3 regions of the Paenibacillus konkukensis genome follow, and region 2 is predicted to be linked to each of the others. Evidence: riboswitches for the same ligand, from Rfam matches in the RefSeq annotation. Region 2 holds a riboswitch; each other region holds the start of a gene.
What was found. A riboswitch is a leader RNA that binds a small molecule or an ion and turns the genes downstream of it on or off. The one in region 2 is predicted to bind ZMP and ZTP.
Positions count from the first base shown of each region.

Region 1: linked by a shared signal. The riboswitch ahead of SK3146_RS02900 (GNAT family N-acetyltransferase) and the one ahead of SK3146_RS12665 (bifunctional 5,10-methylenetetrahydrofolate dehydrogenase/5,10-methenyltetrahydrofolate cyclohydrolase) in region 2 are both predicted to bind ZMP and ZTP.
Region 3: linked by a shared signal. The riboswitch ahead of rpiB (ribose 5-phosphate isomerase B) and the one ahead of SK3146_RS12665 (bifunctional 5,10-methylenetetrahydrofolate dehydrogenase/5,10-methenyltetrahydrofolate cyclohydrolase) in region 2 are both predicted to bind ZMP and ZTP.

Region 1 is NZ_CP027059.1:678,445-684,408, forward strand. Features, by position in the region: gene SK3146_RS02895 (sensor histidine kinase) at 1-1,666, opposite strand, end outside; gene SK3146_RS02900 (GNAT family N-acetyltransferase) at 1,798-2,790, opposite strand; ZMP/ZTP riboswitch at 2,951-3,029, opposite strand; gene SK3146_RS02905 (oligogalacturonate lyase family protein) at 3,082-4,200, opposite strand; gene SK3146_RS02910 (hypothetical protein) at 4,227-5,964, opposite strand, start outside.
Region 2 is NZ_CP027059.1:2,963,338-2,969,301, forward strand. Features, by position in the region: gene ssuE (NADPH-dependent FMN reductase) at 1,244-1,801, shown strand; ZMP/ZTP riboswitch at 1,931-2,015, shown strand; gene SK3146_RS12665 (bifunctional 5,10-methylenetetrahydrofolate dehydrogenase/5,10-methenyltetrahydrofolate cyclohydrolase) at 2,105-2,968, shown strand; gene SK3146_RS12670 (cyclodeaminase/cyclohydrolase family protein) at 2,968-3,609, shown strand; gene SK3146_RS12675 (hypothetical protein) at 3,754-3,921, opposite strand; cyclic di-AMP (ydaO/yuaA leader) riboswitch at 4,029-4,178, opposite strand; gene SK3146_RS12680 (S-layer homology domain-containing protein) at 4,409-5,887, opposite strand; gene SK3146_RS12685 (amidohydrolase) at 5,918-5,964, opposite strand, start outside.
Region 3 is NZ_CP027059.1:4,293,088-4,299,051, forward strand. Features, by position in the region: gene trpB (tryptophan synthase subunit beta) at 1-819, opposite strand, end outside; gene glyA (serine hydroxymethyltransferase) at 1,015-2,262, opposite strand; gene SK3146_RS18475 (TIGR01440 family protein) at 2,373-3,002, opposite strand; gene rpiB (ribose 5-phosphate isomerase B) at 3,028-3,486, opposite strand; ZMP/ZTP riboswitch at 3,586-3,666, opposite strand; gene SK3146_RS18485 (low molecular weight protein arginine phosphatase) at 3,742-4,320, opposite strand; gene SK3146_RS18490 (manganese efflux pump MntP) at 4,423-4,986, opposite strand; gene SK3146_RS18495 (NUDIX domain-containing protein) at 5,133-5,555, shown strand.

The sequences.
Region 1 (5,964 bases), 2.3 Mb from region 2:
TGCTCAGTCCGATATGGCGGTTCCCCTGAGAAGGCTCCGCTCCATCGGCTTGCCGCAACGAACGGTTCAGCTCCTCCAGCCGCCGCTCGCTCATCCCTACGCCGTCGTCTTGAATCTTGATATGCAGCGTATGGCCCTGCTTGCGGACGGACAAGACCAGCGTCCCTTTCCCCCCTTTGGGCTCAAGACCGTGATGAAACGAATTTTCAACGATCGGCTGCAGCAAAAATTTCAGCATGCGATAGTCGGCTATCGCTTCATCGATCTCGTATTTCACGTCGAATTTATCGACGAACCGGATTTGCTGGATGCGTATATAGTTGTTAATTTGCTCAAGCTCCATGCGCACCGTCACTCTGTCCTTGGACTTCAGATTGTAACGGTACATGCCGGATAACGAGCGGGCCATAACCGAAATCGGCTCGAAGCGGTGCAGCTCCGCAATGGAATGCATCGTGTTCAGCGTATTGTACAGAAAATGCGGGTTAATTTGCGCCTGCAGCATCCCCATTTCCGCTTGTTTTTGCAGCTCTCCGGCTCTGCGCTCCTTCTCCCGGCTCTCCTTCAATCTCGCGATCATCACGTTATAGCTCTGAATCAGCTTGCCGATCTCATCCTTGCGCTGCTCGTCGGCAAGCATTTGATCCAGCGACCCGGAATCGACGATCTTCATCGCTTTGATCAAATTGTGAATCGGCTGCAGCAGACGCCGGGAGAATAACACTGCCAGAGCGACGGCAGCGGCCACGCAGAGCACGCTGATCGATACGTACCTTCCTACGTTTTTGCTGAATGCGTTGTCAATGACTCGCGACGGGATAAACTGGATGATCGACCAGCCGGTAATGTCGTTCCAGGTCGCCGTAAACATATACTTCTCGCCGCCCAACGTCAATTGCACCAGCCGGTTCTCATGCTCCCCGCCTTTTGTAAACTGCGCCATAATCTTGCTGACCGCCTCGCCGTCGAACGAATATTCCGCCGTGTTGTAAATCAGTTTATCGCCTGCAAACACAATCGTCCCCACCTCGCTGTTGGACCCCGAAATCCCCCCGAACAGATTCTCGATGACCTTAAACTTGATGTCCAGCTTCGCGTAGACGTCCTGCCCCTTCACATGATCCAAATCCGATAAGTAACGCAGCACGGAAACGACCTTCCCTTGATTGCTGACAATATTGCTTTCATAAGCGTTGGTGACAATAATTTTGCCCTTCCGCAGTTTATCCGCAGGCAGTTCGCCGAGCAGCTTGTCAAGGTATCCGGTATTGGCGCCGGTGCTGCTGTAAACCCTTCCATTAACGCCCGTGACCGAAATGCCGACGAGCTGCCCGTTCATCAGCAGGTTCTGATCCATCGCTTGCTGCATATAGTTGGCGTCGTCGATAAATTCCAGATTGCTCTGCACGTTCTTCTTCTCCAAAATCCGCTTCAAGCGGTTATCCGTCAAATAAAAATAAGAATAACGCGATATGTTGGAAAAAAAATCGGATACGATCAGGTTGGTCCGCTTGTTCAATTGATTCATAATATCTTCGTAGCTGCGCTTCGTTTGGTTGTAAAAATCGAGCCCCAATATAAACAGCGCGGACAAAACGGGAATTAAAATAATGACGAGATACGATAGCATAAGCTTGTTCTGAAACGAGCTGGCCGGAAGCTTCATCTTCACCCTGCTTCTTCCCTTCTACGATATAGAGACCAGGCGGCGTTATGCTGTTATGCGCGGTCATAGTAAACTTATTATATACTACGGACCTAGCCGCTCGCGCAAATGTAAAATAATCCCACGCCTTCTTATTCCCAGCCGTACTCGTAAAAAGCCGTCGGGTATTTGCCCAATACTAGCGTCTCGCCAGCCTTGCGAAATCCCAAGCTTTCGTAGAACGCGCAAAGCTTGGGCCTGTCTGCGGCACAGTCCAGCCGTACCCGCCGCAAGCCCTTCTCACGGGCATAGGCGATAGTCCAACCGACGATTCTTCTGGACAAGCCCGTTCCCGCATAGGCCCGGCGCACGCACAGCTTGTGCAGCCGGAGCGCGTCTGCCTGCGGACCGTCTGGCTGGCCCCCGTCTAGGCCGGCTTGCACAATCACGGCACCCGCCGCCTGTCCATTCACATAGGCGACGTACAGCCCTTCCCGGCCGTAGGCTGCAGCGATGGACTCCGCCGTCACCTGCCGCTTCGTGCACATTGCCGCTCCCCGATCGGCGAGCCAGAACGCCCCTTCCTCCAGGATCGAAGCGAATGTCTCCCGCTCCTCTTCGCTCACCGCGGGCCGGATCGTCAGAGCCGATTCCGCCGTCTCATCGCGGGCAAGCCGTCTGACGAACGTAACCCGGTGGTAACCGGACCTGAAGAAATCGATTTCATGGCTTGTTTGAAAATAACCGATACTGCGATAAAAACAAAGCGTCCCTTCATTGCCGGGATGCCCCAGCGTATGCAGAAACACCTGCTCCGCTCCCTCGCTGCGAAGCCGCTCTTCGACGAATCGCAGCAGCGCTCTTCCCGTCCCTTGACGTCCATACCGAGATGAAACGACCACTCCGACGATCTCGTACATCCCGGCTTCCTGATTGAACACATAGCCCGCATGGCCGACAATCAGCCGCTCCCCCTCCGACACGGCGACGGCATAGCCGCATGCGTTTCGGTTTTTCGTACGCAAATGGTCCGCCCAGCGGGACGGATAGCGCTCCCTCACAAACTTCGGATATTGCAGCGGATAGTCCGCCATCATCGCCTCTACCTCACGGATGTCTTCTGCTTGCAGCCAGCGAATGTTCATTCGAATTTCCTCCTTCTCCTATTCATTCACAGTAAAAGTTAAATAACGGCAAATTCCCGTTGCTCCCGGCAACGTCGACCTGTTCCCCGCCGTTCTCGGGAACCGTTGCTCCTGCGTGCCCGGGAAAACGAAAAAAAGTATCCGGTCCATAATAGACCGAATACTTCGCCCAGGCGTACGGCTCATCCGCTGCGCGCTCCCTCATGGTTCCCCATGCTCCGCCAGTCGCGCGCAGTCCGTTTTTCATTAATCTTTTTATATCAGAAAATTCAGATAATAGCAATCCTTATTTTACAGCTCGGCCCGGTAAATGCAAGGCATCCCTTCCCGGTCGGACGTAAAAATAACGAAGGAGCTGTCGGGAGCAAACGACGGGTGAGGATGGGCGTCCTGCGTGTTGCCGTAGCCTTTCCAGCTGGTGCCGTGAGAGCACAGCTTCTCCTCGGTCCGCTTCTGTACATCGACGAGATAAATGAAATGCTCCTCCGGCAGCTGGCCGTCGCCGACGATGAACGTATGATCCCGGTTGGAAATAAAATGGCAGTACTTGGAGCATTCCATCCAAATCTCTTCCTTCAGCGTCGCGGGATCGATAAACCGGATGCTCTCCTTCAGTCCCTGCTCGTGATGGCGGTAAACAAACGCAAACCTGGAGCCGTCGGCGAGCCAATATTCATGCGTGATCAGCTCTTCATGCGTTTGCGGCTTCGCGCAGCGCATATTCGAGCCGTCGGCTTGAATCAGCCACAGCCTCGCGTCGATCCGGTTCCACGGCCCTTCGTGGCAGAACAGGATCGTCGACGGATCGCCCGGCCGAATCTGCGGATGACCGAGCCAGCAATGCGGCTCTTCATGAACGACATGGGAAGTGCGGCGCTCGATGTCCACATAGACGATCCGGCAGTGCGGCCTCGCCGCCCACTGCGGTTCGAAGGTCGACCAATCGCCCCGTTCGGGCACGACATCCCGCTCGTTCATCTCGGTCAGCACCAGGTAACGGTCGTCCGGGCTCAATCCCGGATTGGCGTTCGCCTGCCAGCCGGCCGGCGTCTCATAGATCGTCTCCTCGCTCAAGGAAGCCAAATCCATCCGGATTACGCGCTGATCCCGGCAAAAGATCAAATGCTTGTCGTCGCTCGTAAGCGAGCAGCTGAAATCATGGACGCCGCCGCCTTCGGTCAGCTGCACCGCCGTGCCGTCGTGCAAATCCATCTTGTACAGCTGGCGCGCTCCATCGCCTTCTCTGTCGCTGGCGTAAATAAGATAACGGCTATCGTCCGTCACCATTTTATAATAAAAATAAGGGTGGTGGCTCATATACTCCGGCGACGTGAGCCTGGTTACCTTGCGGCCGGTGTATGCGTCCGTATATTCGGCAAACTCATTGGTTACCACAGTTCCTTTGGACATATGAAGCTCCCCTTTCTTCGCGTTTGCTATGGCTGAAGCATCTCCTGCTTCGGCGCGGGTTTAAGCGGCAGGCTCAGCCGCAGCGTCCCGCCGCCGTCCGTATGCCATTCGGCATGCACGCGCGGACGGCGCTCAGCCGCTTCGGCGGCCTCCGGAGCCGCAGCGCCGGGGCCCTCCGGCTTCCTCTCGGCCGAAGCCGAAACAGCGGCGGCGGCGCGCTCCGGCACGGCGGACGCGTTCAGCCCCGCCGGCTCCGCTGCGCTGCCCAGACGCAGGGCGAACACGAGCAGCGCCTGCTCCATGCCGCGAAAATCGAAGCGCTTCCTGGCTCCGGCGTAGATCACATAGTCTACGCATAATTTGCCTTCGTCCGCGCTTATCTTCCATTCGGGGCGTTCGCCGTCGAAGGCAGCGAACAAAACCTGCGCCTGCACGGCAAGCCCGCGATCCAGCCGCACGTTCGCCGTCCGCAGATCCGCCCCTCCGCGCGTTGCGGCGGCGCTGCCGCTAGCGGCTTCAAGCGCGGTGCCCGCTTCAGCGGCGGCTTCGCTCCAAGCGTCGGTCAAATCCGCCGCAACGCCTTCCTGACTGCCGCCGAATTCCAACCGCAGCCGCAGGTCGGACGCCTCGATCGTCCCGTCGATCGGATCGAGCCCGATATGGGTGTCCCCGCCGTCCGTGCAGAAGCCGATGCCGAACAGAACGTCGTTTTGCAGCTGCTCGCCGTAGAAGACGGCCGACGAATAATCGTATCCGTCGTGCAAAAAACGCAGATGCATATAGGTAAAGCCTTCCCCGTTCGGCACATAGGCGAGCAGATTGCGCCGCTGATTCCACATGACGTCCCTGCTGAACGTGCCGAGGCTGATCCGCTCGTCCTTGTAGGTCGTCGCCGTATTCACCGGCTCACCGGCGGCGCTTCTCTGCACGACCTGCCTGAATTCCCCGGTTTGCGCCTGGCGGAAAGCGGATATGTACGCTTCGGGGCAGCGAATCCCGCTGCCGTACCAATCGAGATTGTAGGCGAACCGTTCTTCGGGAAGCAGCGACAGCGAGCCCGGACACGCCAGCTCGAGGAAGGAGCGGACCGCATCCGTCATCGCCGTGCTGTAGCTGCGGCTGTGCGGGCCGGACCATTCGCCCGTCGGCACGTGATAATGCTCGGCGACCATTCTCCAGGCGACATCGAGCATATCGGCGCTCAGCTGCTTCGCTTCCTCCAGACCGGTCGACGTATGGATGCTCGACAACTCCTGAATCGCGACGACCGTATAGGTCGGGCTGTTGAATTCCTGGAATGTTCCAAGCTCCTTCGTATAGTCGCTGAACTTGCGCAGACGCTCCAAGCCGTAGTCCCGGTAACGCTCTTCCCCGTACACTTCGCCGGCAATCAGCGTCACGAACGCTCCCATAATGGCTATATTCGTATAGCCGGGGCCGACGTTGCGCTTCATGATCGCATCGCATGCGCAGTATACGGCGTGGCGCAGCCGCTCTCTCAGCTCCGCGCTAAAGCGCTGTCCGTGGCGCTGCTCCGCCAGCACAAGCCGCTTGCCGCAGAAGTCGGCCCAGTTCCAGTCGGGCGGCGCCATCATGGACAGCGGCTCCTCCAGAAACCACGACCAAATGCCGAAGGTCGCGTTCTCGCGGTTTTGATCCTGGAGGCCGATGACCTTGCCGATAATATCCGACGCCCGGGCGGCCAGCGCTTCGTCCTCCGAGTCGAGCAGCCCCAGCGCGTAGACAAGCGCCGCCAAGGTCGGA
Region 2 (5,964 bases):
CGGGACTACTCGCCTACCGGACCGATGAACAGCCGACCGACAGGCTTTCGAGCGAAAGCTCCGAGATGACAACGCGCTAACGGATTACGGCAAAGGTTTCAGCTTTCCCTCTGCTCTCTGGGCATAAGTGCCGCTGCGCTTATTCTCTTCATCGCTTTTTTCATTTAAAATTGAGCCAGAAAAACATCAAACCCCCTCCATCCTGCTGCCGGCATAGCTACGCCGGACATAGGGACGAAAGGGGTTATTTTCGCGGTACCACCCTGGTTCACCGCTCATCTCGCGACGGCGGTCTCATGAGGTAAGGTCACTCCTTACCTACAGCACGATAACGTGTGCTACTGACGTTCGGGACTACTCGCCTACCGGACCGATGAACAGCCGACCGACAGGTTTTCGAGCGAAAGCTCCGAGATGACAATGCGCTAACGGATTATGGCAAAGGTTTCAGCTTTCCCCCTGCTCTCTGGGCATAAGTGCCGCTGCGCTTATTCTCTTCATCGCTTTTATAAGTTTAAAAACTGAGCTTAGGAAAACAGTAAACCCCTTCCATCCTGACGACGGCATATTCATGCCGTACATAGGGACGAAAGGGGTCAATTTCGCGGTACCACCCTGATTCACCGCTCATCTTGCGATAGCGGTCTCATGAGGTAAGGATGCTCCTTACCTACAGCACGATAACGTGTGCTATTCCGTTCGGGACTACTTGCCCATCCGGCTGATATACAGCCGACCGACAGGCTTTCGAGCGAAAGCTCGGAGATGACGGCACGTTAGCGGATTACGGCAAAGGTTTCAGCTTTCCCCCTGCTCTCTGGACATAAGAGCCGCTGCGTGGATTCTCTTCATCGCTTATTGAACATTCTGAATATTTCTATATTATCACAAAGTTTAAAAATGTAAACTCTCTACAAACAATATTTTTCGTAAGGAACGTAAATCTTCTGCTCACAGCATAAAACCAATAATTCTTATCTATTTTATCAACTTTCTTCTTGACGCCTATTGTGGAGCAATGCTACGATTTACGTAACATTCGTAAAGCCTCCTTTATCGCATCCGATTTTTCAAGAAAAAACAGGCTGCAAGCCGAACCCGAGTCGGAGGAGTCATAAGTAAGTCGACCAGACGACTGGAGACTCCCCCTTGTAAGGGCCGGAGTCTTTTTTGCGCTGCGCGGGAACGATTAATCCGGCCGGATTCCATGTTTCCAAACCATATTTTTAGGAGAGTGAAACTTATGTCCAAAGTAACCGTCATTTCCGGCAGCCCGTCAGCAAGCTCCCGCTTGAATGGAGTGCTGCAAGCCGTTCAGACCCATTTGAACGCCGCTTCCCTCGATATCGCCACAATCGACGTGCGCAATCTGCCGCCGGAGGATCTGATCTATACGAATTTCGAAAGCCCGGCGATCGTCGCCGCCAATCAAAGCGTCGCCGAAGCGGATGCGGTTATCGTCGCTACGCCGATCTATAAGGCATCTTATACCGGTGTGATCAAAACCTTCCTCGATTTGATTCCGCAAAAAGGTCTGGAAGGCAAAGTCATTTTTCCCGTCGCCATCGGCGGCACAATCGCTCATCTGCTCGCTCTGGAATATGCGCTCAAACCCGTTCTTGCTGCGTTAGGCGCCAGAACCCAGCTCGCCGGCGTGTTTGCTTTGGATTCCCAGGTTAAGCGCAACGAAGACGGCTCTTTCGAGCTTGCGGAAGAGCTGGAGCAGCGTTTGGCGGCAGCGGCCCGGGAATTCATCCGGGAGATCGAGCTTCGCTTGGCATCCCGCAACGCAGCGCTCTGATCGCAGCGAAAACAGCGCCGGCCGTCGCCGGTCCGGCGATCCGCAGCCGCAATAAAGCGATTAAGCATCATTTTCGAATATTTTGCCCACTTCCCATCCCCGCTGCAATTTGTTACACTTACATATAAATAGGTTGTATGTGACTGGCGATGAAAGTGGAATCAACCACAAGGGAGCATACAATAGGAACGTGCCGTTCGCCTGGGAAAAGTATTTCAATAGCTGCGTCTTCGATGCGGTTATTGGAATGCTTTTTTTGTTTTCTCCGCTCATTACGATATTCAAGTACAGGAGGTATTCGAAATGACTGTTATGATGAAAGCAAAAGAAGCGGCCGATCTCGTATACGAAGCGGTCCGCACCCGCGTCGAGCAGCTGAACGGCAAGGGAGTTCGGCCGCAGCTCGCCGCTCTGCTGGTCGACGGAGATCCGGCCTCGGCCTACTATGCCCAGGCCAAACGGAAAGTCGCCGACAAGCTGGGAGTACAGTTCCAGCTGCACACCTTCGATAAAAACGTAAGCGAGAAGCAAGTCCTCGATCTCATCGACCGCCTAAATAAGGACCCGGAGGTGCACGGAATGATGCTGGAGCTGCCGCTGCCCGATCACCTCAATACACCAGCAATCGTCAAATCCGTCTCTCCCGCTAAAGATATCGACGGTATCACGCCGGATAACAAGCTGGCTACAATAACCGGCGAGATCGGGCTGTATCCCGCTACCCCGCAGGCTTGTATCCGGCTGCTCAAGCATTACGGCTACCGTCTCGCAGGAAAGCACGTCGTGCTTGTCGGACGCGGCCAAACGGTAGGCCTCCCCTTGTTCCATATGCTGCAGCGGGAGCAAGCGACCGTTACGGTATGCCACTCCCGCACGCCGGACATCGGGGCGCATCTGCGGCATGCCGATATTGCGTTCGTCGCCGTCGGCCGTCCCGAAACCGTTAACCGGCATCTGGTTCATTCCGAATTGGTCGTTATCGACGCCGGAATCAATGAAGGGGACAACGGCCGCATGATCGGCGATGTAGCTCAGGACGTGGCGGAGCATGTCGCTGCCATCACGCCGGTGCCGGGCGGGGTAGGCACCTTAACGACCGCTCTGCTTTTTGAAAACTTGCTCAAAGCCGTCGACATTCAGCTTCAGGCAAGAGGAGGGGAACTATGATGAGCGCAATATCATGGGACCAATCGATTCGCAGCTTTATTCAGCAGACGGGCAGTTCCAAGCCTACGCCCGGCGGCGGAAGCGTAGCCGCTCTGGTTGCCGCGTTGGGCGCTTCTATGACCTCTATGGTCGGCAATCTCTCAACGGGAGAAAAGTTCGCAGAGCATGAGCCGTTAATGACAGATGTTCTTCAAAAAATGACAGACTTAAGCAGCGTCTGCGAACAACTGCTCGCCGACGATATTCGCTCCTTCGATACGTATATGGAGGCTCTCAAGCTTCCCAAAAGCACGGATGAAGAAAAACGGCTGCGGCAGCAGACGATCGGCCAAGCGACGGCGGCGGCGGTCGAAGTGCCGCTTCGCCTTATGGACGTCTGCAGCCAGGCGATGCAGCACACTTGCAGCATTGCCGAAGCCTGCAACAAGAACGTTATCTCCGATCTGGGCATCGGAGCGATTCTGTTTGAAGCGGCGGCGCAATCCGCTCTGCTTACCGTAGATATTAACCTCGCGTCGATGAAGGACAGCGATGCCAAGCATGGGTACGCGGAACAAGCCGCCAGATGCATGCAGCATATTCAAAACGCTAGGAGCGAAGTGCTGGAGACAGTACGGCGCAGAATCCGGGGACAATCTTAATCACGGAAACTTGTCCTAGTCAACAACAAAAAAGGATCACCTCTCTCCCAAGCGGCTTGGCTTCGGCAGATCAGGCGATCCTTCTCTTATGCATAAAACTAGCGTTTCATTTCATCAAAGAACGTGCGAAGGGCAAGACTTCCATCAATCCGGTACGATAAAATAATCCTTACCGTACAAGTGGACGACTTCTTTACTCTCTGCCTTGTTCGAGCTGCGTCTGGCAAGCGATTGAATATATTCATAGGCAGCCTTCTGATCCAGCTCGTTCAATCCATCCAACAAATGCAGCAGCTTTTCTTTGTAGACCATGTGAAATCCTCCTCTCAAATTGTACAACAGTTGAGGCGGGAAGACTTTTTTTGCTTGGAGGGTGCACGAAAAGCACAAGGGTAGACCTTGTGCTTTAATAAGCAAATCTATCCTTCCCACTCCGCTTACGAGGTTAGCTGTCGGATTCGGGCAGTGAGAATTCGCCCTACAACATGCAGTTGACTGCACATTGATTCACCCCATGATACTTGGGTCCCCCGTTTTTCTTAAAAAAGAAAACTCAGCGACATTAACTACTATTTAGTTATACCTTATTTTAACTCGATTTGAAACGCATTGTAAAGTCCAATTTATTTCCAGCTCGCTTCCTCTGCGCAACGAGACTGTCCCGGCATTATCTCCCAAAATAGCAAAAAGACGTGCCCGGAAGCTCCGAATAGCACGCCTTTCTTATTTCATTGATTCAGCTCCGCTTAAAATGCGGCCCGTTCAGCGTTGTCTCCTGCCGCTTGAAGCGACGTTATTCTCACGCCTTCAGCCCTACTTCGGACGATACGGCCCAATCGCCAACCGGAACGACGGTATACGAGGCCCCTTTGGCCAGCTTGCCGTCCTGCGTCAGATCGAATATTCCCGTTGCGCCTTTGCGGCTCGAATATTTATACGTTGCGGTCAGCTTATGGCCGTCGGCATCGGTCAATTCCACACTGCGTCCGGAGAACAGCTCGTCCTGCGGGTCCTCGGACAAAGTAACGGCGATCGAGGTTTCGCTGATAGCCTCAGCCTTGGCGATTTCCAGCGGAGCAATCTCCTTGGCTGTAAATGTCGGGCTCGCCATCTGCGCCCAATCCGAGGTTACGGTATATTTCGTTCCCGGCTGCAGCGTCTGGCCTTCAGGCAAGCGGAATTTAGGCTCTTGCTTACCGTCCGTCGATTGGGTGAACGGAACATACCTCGCTACGATCGGCTGTCCGCCTTCCGGCGTGATCGTGACTTCTCTTGCCTGACCGGAGGAAATGATCTGGTAAGTGCGGCCGTCTGCGCTGTTGTTTTCATCCAGCACGAACGCATCGGCTCCGCGGCCGGCGCTGTAAGCGGAGATGACATATCCGTAGTCTACGACTCCGTTCGTCTTGAGTGCTTCCAATTCGAACGTATCGCCGGTAACCTGCCTTGCCTCGGTCATGTCCAGCTTCTGGGCGCTGCCGGTAAACGTCCCGGCCTCCTTGCCTTTATACGTCAACGTATATGTCGTATCCGGCTTTTGAACGGAGGTCGGCACGATATAAGTGGCGACCGATCCCGTTTTGAGCCGCGGCAGGTTGGTTAACGCAAGCCCGTCGTTAAAGGCGAAATCTTCTTTCGCTTTGGCGAACAGTTCATTTTCGGCCGTTAACGGGGCGTCGAAGGTGACGATCAGCGTAATGGCGTTCAGCGAGCGAACGCTCGTTATTTGGGCGTCGGCCGAAGGGATCGCTTGACGCGCGATATTCAACAGATATGCCGCCTCGCCGCGGGTGACAGAATGATCGGCCGAACCGAAGCTCTCCGACCAGTAATTCACGGATTTTGCGTCGCGGCTTAGCGCCTTGGACACGATCTGCACCAGCTCCGTGCCGGTCACGGTTTGTCCCGGATGGAATTGGCCGTCTTCCGACGGCATCAGGTTTTGCGCTGCCGTCTCGGCGGCGTAGCTGTAATACCAGTCGTCTTGAGTTACATCCGCGAAGCCCGATCCTTGTCCCGCCTTGCCTTGCAGAGCAAACGTCAAGACGAGCAGCTTCGCCAGCTCGGCGCGATTGATTGGCGTTTCGGCCCGCAACGAACCGTCTTCGTAGCCTTGCATAACGCGGAGCTCCTGAAGCTTATTCACCGCTTGCTGGATGTCTTGCTCGGACAGCGCCGCTGCGGCAGCTTGCGCTTGCGGTACGTGAAGTGGAAGCGATGCCGTTCCCAGGACGGCGGACAGCATTAAGGCTGTCAATGCAGCAGATGTTTTTTTCATGGATGAGTCCTCCTCTTGGATAGTTCCTGATTAGATAGTCCCCGATTGGATAGAGCCCGAAACGACGGTACCTTTAA
Region 3 (5,964 bases), 1.3 Mb from region 2:
CAGAATGCCCGGAACGCCTTCCGATAACGTCGGCGCCTGGTCCGGTTCCACACCGATCAAACGAACCGACGGTTCATCGATGTAGTGGGCGAACGAGCCGATCGCGTTGCTTCCGCCGCCGGCGCAGGCCAGTACGGCGGTCGGCAGCCGGCCTTCCTTCTCCATAATTTGACGTTTGGATTCCTCGCTGATGACCGATTGAAAATGCTTGACCATCGTCGGGAACGGATGGGGACCTACGGCCGATCCTAGCAAATAGAAGGTGTTCCGGTAGTTTTGCACCAGATCCCCCAGCGCCTCGTCCACCGCATCCTTCAGTCTGCCTTGGCCTTTATCTACGGCAACCACCTTCGCTCCCAGCAGCTCCATGCGAAATACGTTCAAAGCCTGGCGGCGCGTGTCCTCGGCACCCATATAAATCGTGCAATCCATATCGAACATCGCGCATACCGTCGCCGTAGCGACCCCGTGCTGGCCCGCTCCCGTTTCCGCGATGATGCGCTTCGCGCCCATCCGCTTGGCAAGCAGAATTTGTCCCAGCACATTGTTAATTTTATGTGAGCCGGTATGGTTCAAATCTTCGCGCTTTAAATAAATTTTCGCGCCGCCGAGCTTCTCCGTCAAATGCTGGGCATACGTAAGCGGATTTTCCCGGCCGACGTATTCTCTCAAGTAGTATTGAAACTCCTGAACAAACTCCGGATCGTTCTTATATTTCTCGAACTGCTCCGTCAAATAATCCATCACTTCTTGAAGCTCGGGAGGAATAAAACTGCCCCCAAATTCCCCAAAGTAACCTGCGGTTTGTACCGAATCCATCCGTTGCCTTCCTCCTCCAAAACGAAAGTAAAGTCCTGGTATTCATTGTACTAGACCGCCTCCGGGTTGGACAAGCACCGGGTTGCCCGACAAGCTGTTTTTTTTCGCGGAAATGCACCCGCTTGCGTCGACCGCGACAACAAAAAGAGCCGACGGCCACCAAACGGCGGCGCCGGCTCTGTGCAAGGCTAAATGTTAGTAAGAAAGTCCGGGATACAGCGGGAATTGAGCGGTCAAGTCTTTAACCATGCCGCGCGCTTTGTCATGCACTGCCGCATCGGCAGGATTTTTCAAAGTCAAAGCGATAATTTTGGCGATCGTCTTCATCGCTTCTTGATCCATGCCGCGGGATGTAGCGGCCGGAGTGCCCACGCGGATACCGCTTGTGATCATCGGCTTCGCCGGATCGAACGGGATCGCGTTTTTGTTGACCGTAACGCCCACTTCGTCAAGCAGATGCTCGGCGTCTTTACCGCTGATGTTCAAATTGCGCAGGTCGATCAGCATCAAGTGGTTGTCGGTACCGCCGGATACGAGATCGACGCCTTCGGCGATCAACGACTCGGCCAGCGTTTTGGCGTTGTTGACGACGTTTTGCGCATACGTTTTGAATTCAGGCTGCAGCGCTTCGCCGAACGATACGGCTTTGGCCGCGATCGTATGCATCAGCGGTCCGCCTTGCGTGCCCGGGAATACCGCTTTATCGATAGCCGCCGCCCATGGCTTGCGGCACAGGATCATACCGCCGCGAGGACCGCGCAGCGTCTTGTGCGTCGTCGTCGTGACGAAATGAGCGTAAGGAACCGGATTCTGGTGCAAGCCTGCCGCTACAAGGCCGGCGATGTGCGCCATATCGACCATCAAGAGAGCGCCGACATCGTTAGCGATCTGGCCCAATGCTTCGAAGTCGATCATACGCGGATAAGCGCTCGCTCCGGCAACGATCATGCGGGGCTTATGCTTGAACGCCGCTTTGCGGACTTCGTCATAATCGATCCGGGAATCGGATTCTCTGACGCCGTAAGCGACGAAGTTGTACAAGAGACCGGAAGCGTTGACCGGGCTGCCGTGCGTCAAATGGCCGCCGTGCGCCAGGTTCATGCCGAGCACGGTATCTCCGGGCTGCAGCGCAGCCAAATAAACCGCCATGTTCGCTTGCGCGCCGGAGTGAGGCTGCACGTTCGCATGTTCTGCGCCGAACAATTCTTTAGCGCGGTCGCGTGCGATCTCTTCGACGATGTCGACGTATTCGCAGCCGCCGTAGTAGCGTCTGCCCGGATAACCTTCGGCATATTTGTTCGTCAGGACGGTGCCCATAGCTTGCATAACGGCTTCGCTGACAAAGTTTTCGGAAGCGATCAGTTCGATTTTATCGCGCTGGCGGCCAATTTCAAGATTCATAGCCTCGACGATTTTCGGGTCTTGTTTGCGTAATTGTTCCACGGATAAATCCTCCTTTATGATCATGAGATAGATTTAAAATGAATCCTGTTCATGCAGGTATTGCCTTTTATGTTATAAACCGATTCGTTCCTCCGGCGGCCGGCAAGCGGTCAGGAGCACGTCCCCTCGCCGTCCGGTTCCGCCGTATAGACGGCCCGAGCGCCGCCAATCAGCTTAGGACGCGTATAGGCCATCTGCACATACGCTTGACCGATCATCCGTATGGACGGTCTAAGAGGGACCGCCACCCGCTTCAGATGCATGCCGATCAGCGTGCCGCCGATATCGATACCGGCATGGGCTTCGATCGTCTCCACGACTAAGGCGTCCTTCAGATGCTTGAAAGCGTAGGAGGCCATAGAACCGCCGGCGCGGGGCACCGGTACGACCGCAACCTGCTCTAGCCGATACTCCCGCATTGCTGCCCGCTCCACGACCAGCGCGCGGTTCAGATGCTCGCAGCATTGAAACGCGGGGTAAAAGCCGGATTCGGCACGCACCGTCTCTATTGCGGCAAACAACTGCTCGGCAACCCGCTCCGTTCCGGATGTGCCGATGTGCTTGCCGAGCACCTCGCTCGTGCTTGTCCCGAACACGACAATTTGCCCCGGCTGAATGCCGCCCGCCCGGACCAGCTCGCGAAGCGCTTGTTCCATCGGAGCGCGAATCGCGCCAAAATCCAGTGCGTCGGAAACGGTTGATACGTCAAGACCGGAATGTTCGCTGTTGTTCAAGATCATCGCCTCTTCCTGTCAAGCTGCCCGCTTAAGGATGAATCGCGTACTTGTCTTCCAATGCTTTGACTTTATTGATCCGGTTTTGATGGCGTTCCCCTTGCGAAAATTCGGTTTCGAGCCAGATTTTCACAATCTCCTGCGCGACTCCCGGCCCGATCACTCTCTCGCCCATCGCAAGCACATTCGTATCGTTGTGCTCTCGCGTCGCTTTAGCGGAGAATAAGTCGTGAACCAGCGCACAGCGAATGCCCGGCACCTTGTTCGCGGCGATCGTCATGCCGATCCCCGTTCCGCAGATCAGAATCCCTTTGTCCGCTTGGCCGGCAACGACTTGATCGCATACCGCAATCGCATAATCCGGATAATCGACGGAATCCGAACAATTACAGCCCAGATCGGTGACCTGATGCCCGAGCGATTCGATAAACCCAATCAATTCATCCTTCAAACGAACTCCCGCGTGGTCTGCTCCCATTGCAATTTTCATGTGTCTTTAGCCTCCTAACCATAGTTAGCTTCATTATACCCGAAATATGGCTGAAACACGAAAAAAGAGCATACTGCGTGCTGATATCAGCACGACGATGCTCTTTGCCCAGGCGACCGGCCGTATACCCCGATGCTCCACTGTGGTTACTCCCACTCGTCGCCAGTTACACCGGGTCTGTTCATGTACCCTTATCATAACGGAAATGACGTTTCCTGTAAAGCCTAAAACGGCTCTAAGCGCGAACCTGCGCGTTTAATTTTTAAGCTTCGCAATCAGCTTGACAAGCGCCCCTTCAATTTCGGCGGCGCACTCGCGGTACAGCGATAACGGGCCTCCGAACGGGTCGGCGATATCATAGTCGGGCAGCTTGCGTTCCAGCGTTAAAATCCGCGCCCGCTCCTCGTCCGTAACTTGCTGGGACAAAGCGCGCTTAACCTGAAGATCGGCAATCAGCCGCTCCATTTCGGCAATGCGCTCGGCCGCTCCCGGGTCGTCCTCGACGAACTCCTTCAGCGTAAAAATTTTGTCCATATGCTCCGGATATTTTCCGATCGCATGCTGTTTATGGCCGGAAGTCATCGTCAAAATCACATCGGCCCATTCCATTAGCGGCTTCGTCAAAGCGTTGGAGGTGATGCTGTCGTCAAAGCCTTTTTCTTTTAAAACCGAGGCGGCGTGATTGGACACGGGCGACCCGTCGAATGCCGCAACCCCGGCCGAGCGAACTTCAATATGCCGCAAATCGTGCTCCTCCAGCATCCTCCTAAGAATCCCTTCGGCCATCGGACTGCGGCAGGTGTTGCCTGTGCAAACGAATAAGATTCGATTCATGGGGATTCCCTGCCTTTTTCTCAAATTGTACATTAACATCATTGTACCTTAAAACGCTGCAAATAGGGGCAGCGAGATCATCCATTTTTGGCAAAGCCAAGCTTATAGTAAAAAATGCAGGCCGAAAGCCAGCAGGATAACGCCTCCCATGGCTTCCCCATATTCGCCTATCCAGCGTCCCATTTTGCTGCCGAGCAGCAGGCCGATTATAGACATCATCCCTCCGACCGTACCGAACATCACCACGGTGAGCGCCATATCGCCGGCGAACATGCCGAGCGATACGCCGACGGAGAACGAATCGATGCTGACGCTAAGCGCAAACAGCGTAATCCCCCATAGCGTCCGGTGATCGATCGACCTCGTCTCTTCTCCCTTTAGGGAGCTGTATACCATATGTACGCCAAGCAGCAGGAGCAGGGCTCCGCCGGCCTTGGTAGCTATGCCGCCGAGCAGCGAGCTGACATAGCTCCCCATAAACATCCCCAGCAGGGGCATGAGCATATGGAACAAAGCGATCACTACGCTAAGCTTCAAAATATCCAGCTTCCGTATGCCCTTCATGCCAATCCCTATGCCCAGCGACAGCGCGTCCAGCCCGAGGGCGACAGCCATAATGAATATTGCAATGAATTGCCCCAGCATTAGCGGCGTTGCCCAATCCATATCCCCTTACCCCCTGTCCCGTTCCTAATCAACATATGCGGACGAGTAGGGAAACATGCCTTCGGGCGCCCAGCCGGGCATCGGGATGCTGTGATATAATGCCGGAATGAGTCTTACATCCCATTTATCGCAGGAGGAATCCGATTATGAGCATCTCATCCCCCCGCATCGGCGTCGGCGCGGTCATACTAAATCCCGAGCGGCAGGTGCTGCTGGTTTTGCGCAAAAAACATCCCGAAGCCGGAACATGGAGCATCCCCGGAGGCAAGCTGGAGCTGTATGAATCGTTGGAGCAGGCCGTCCTCCGCGAAGTAAACGAAGAAGTCGGTCTTGATCTGAAGCGCGTCGCGATGCTGTGCACAGCCGAAACGATAAGGCCGGATAACGGCGAGCATTGGATCTCTATTATCTACAAGGCCGAAGGCGTCCAAGGCACGGCCCGTAACTTGGAGCCGGAAGCTATCGGCGGCATAGGCTGGTTTCCGTTGAATGACCTCCCGGAACCGATCGCCTGCTTTACAAAGCCTGCCCTGGAGAGATGCGCGCAGCTGTCTTCCGGACCTTATTAGCATTATGACAACAAGCATCTCCCGCTTCGTCGGAAAATATCCGCATCTGCGGGAGGACAGAAGCCAGCGCGAGTGCAGCAAGGTGAAATGAAACAATAGTAACCTCGTCTCGTATGATTGCAGGAACAAATCCCCCAAAAGCCATCCATGCCGCCGACGCGGCACCACAGACAATGGAAATGGGGTACCAAGAGTAATTTCCAGGGTAGTGACGTGATACACTGAAGCTTATTCCGTCCGCATCCAGCCTAGGCTGGATCGGCGTCTAACCATCCCGCTGGGATCGTTCTATGGGTAGACTTTACTTTCGGGGCAGCACCCGGATTTCCACAGGAAATGGCTGCGCATCATTTCCTGAACAACGAAAAAAACATCTTCGGACCGCAGCGCCAAAGCGATGCGGCCGAAG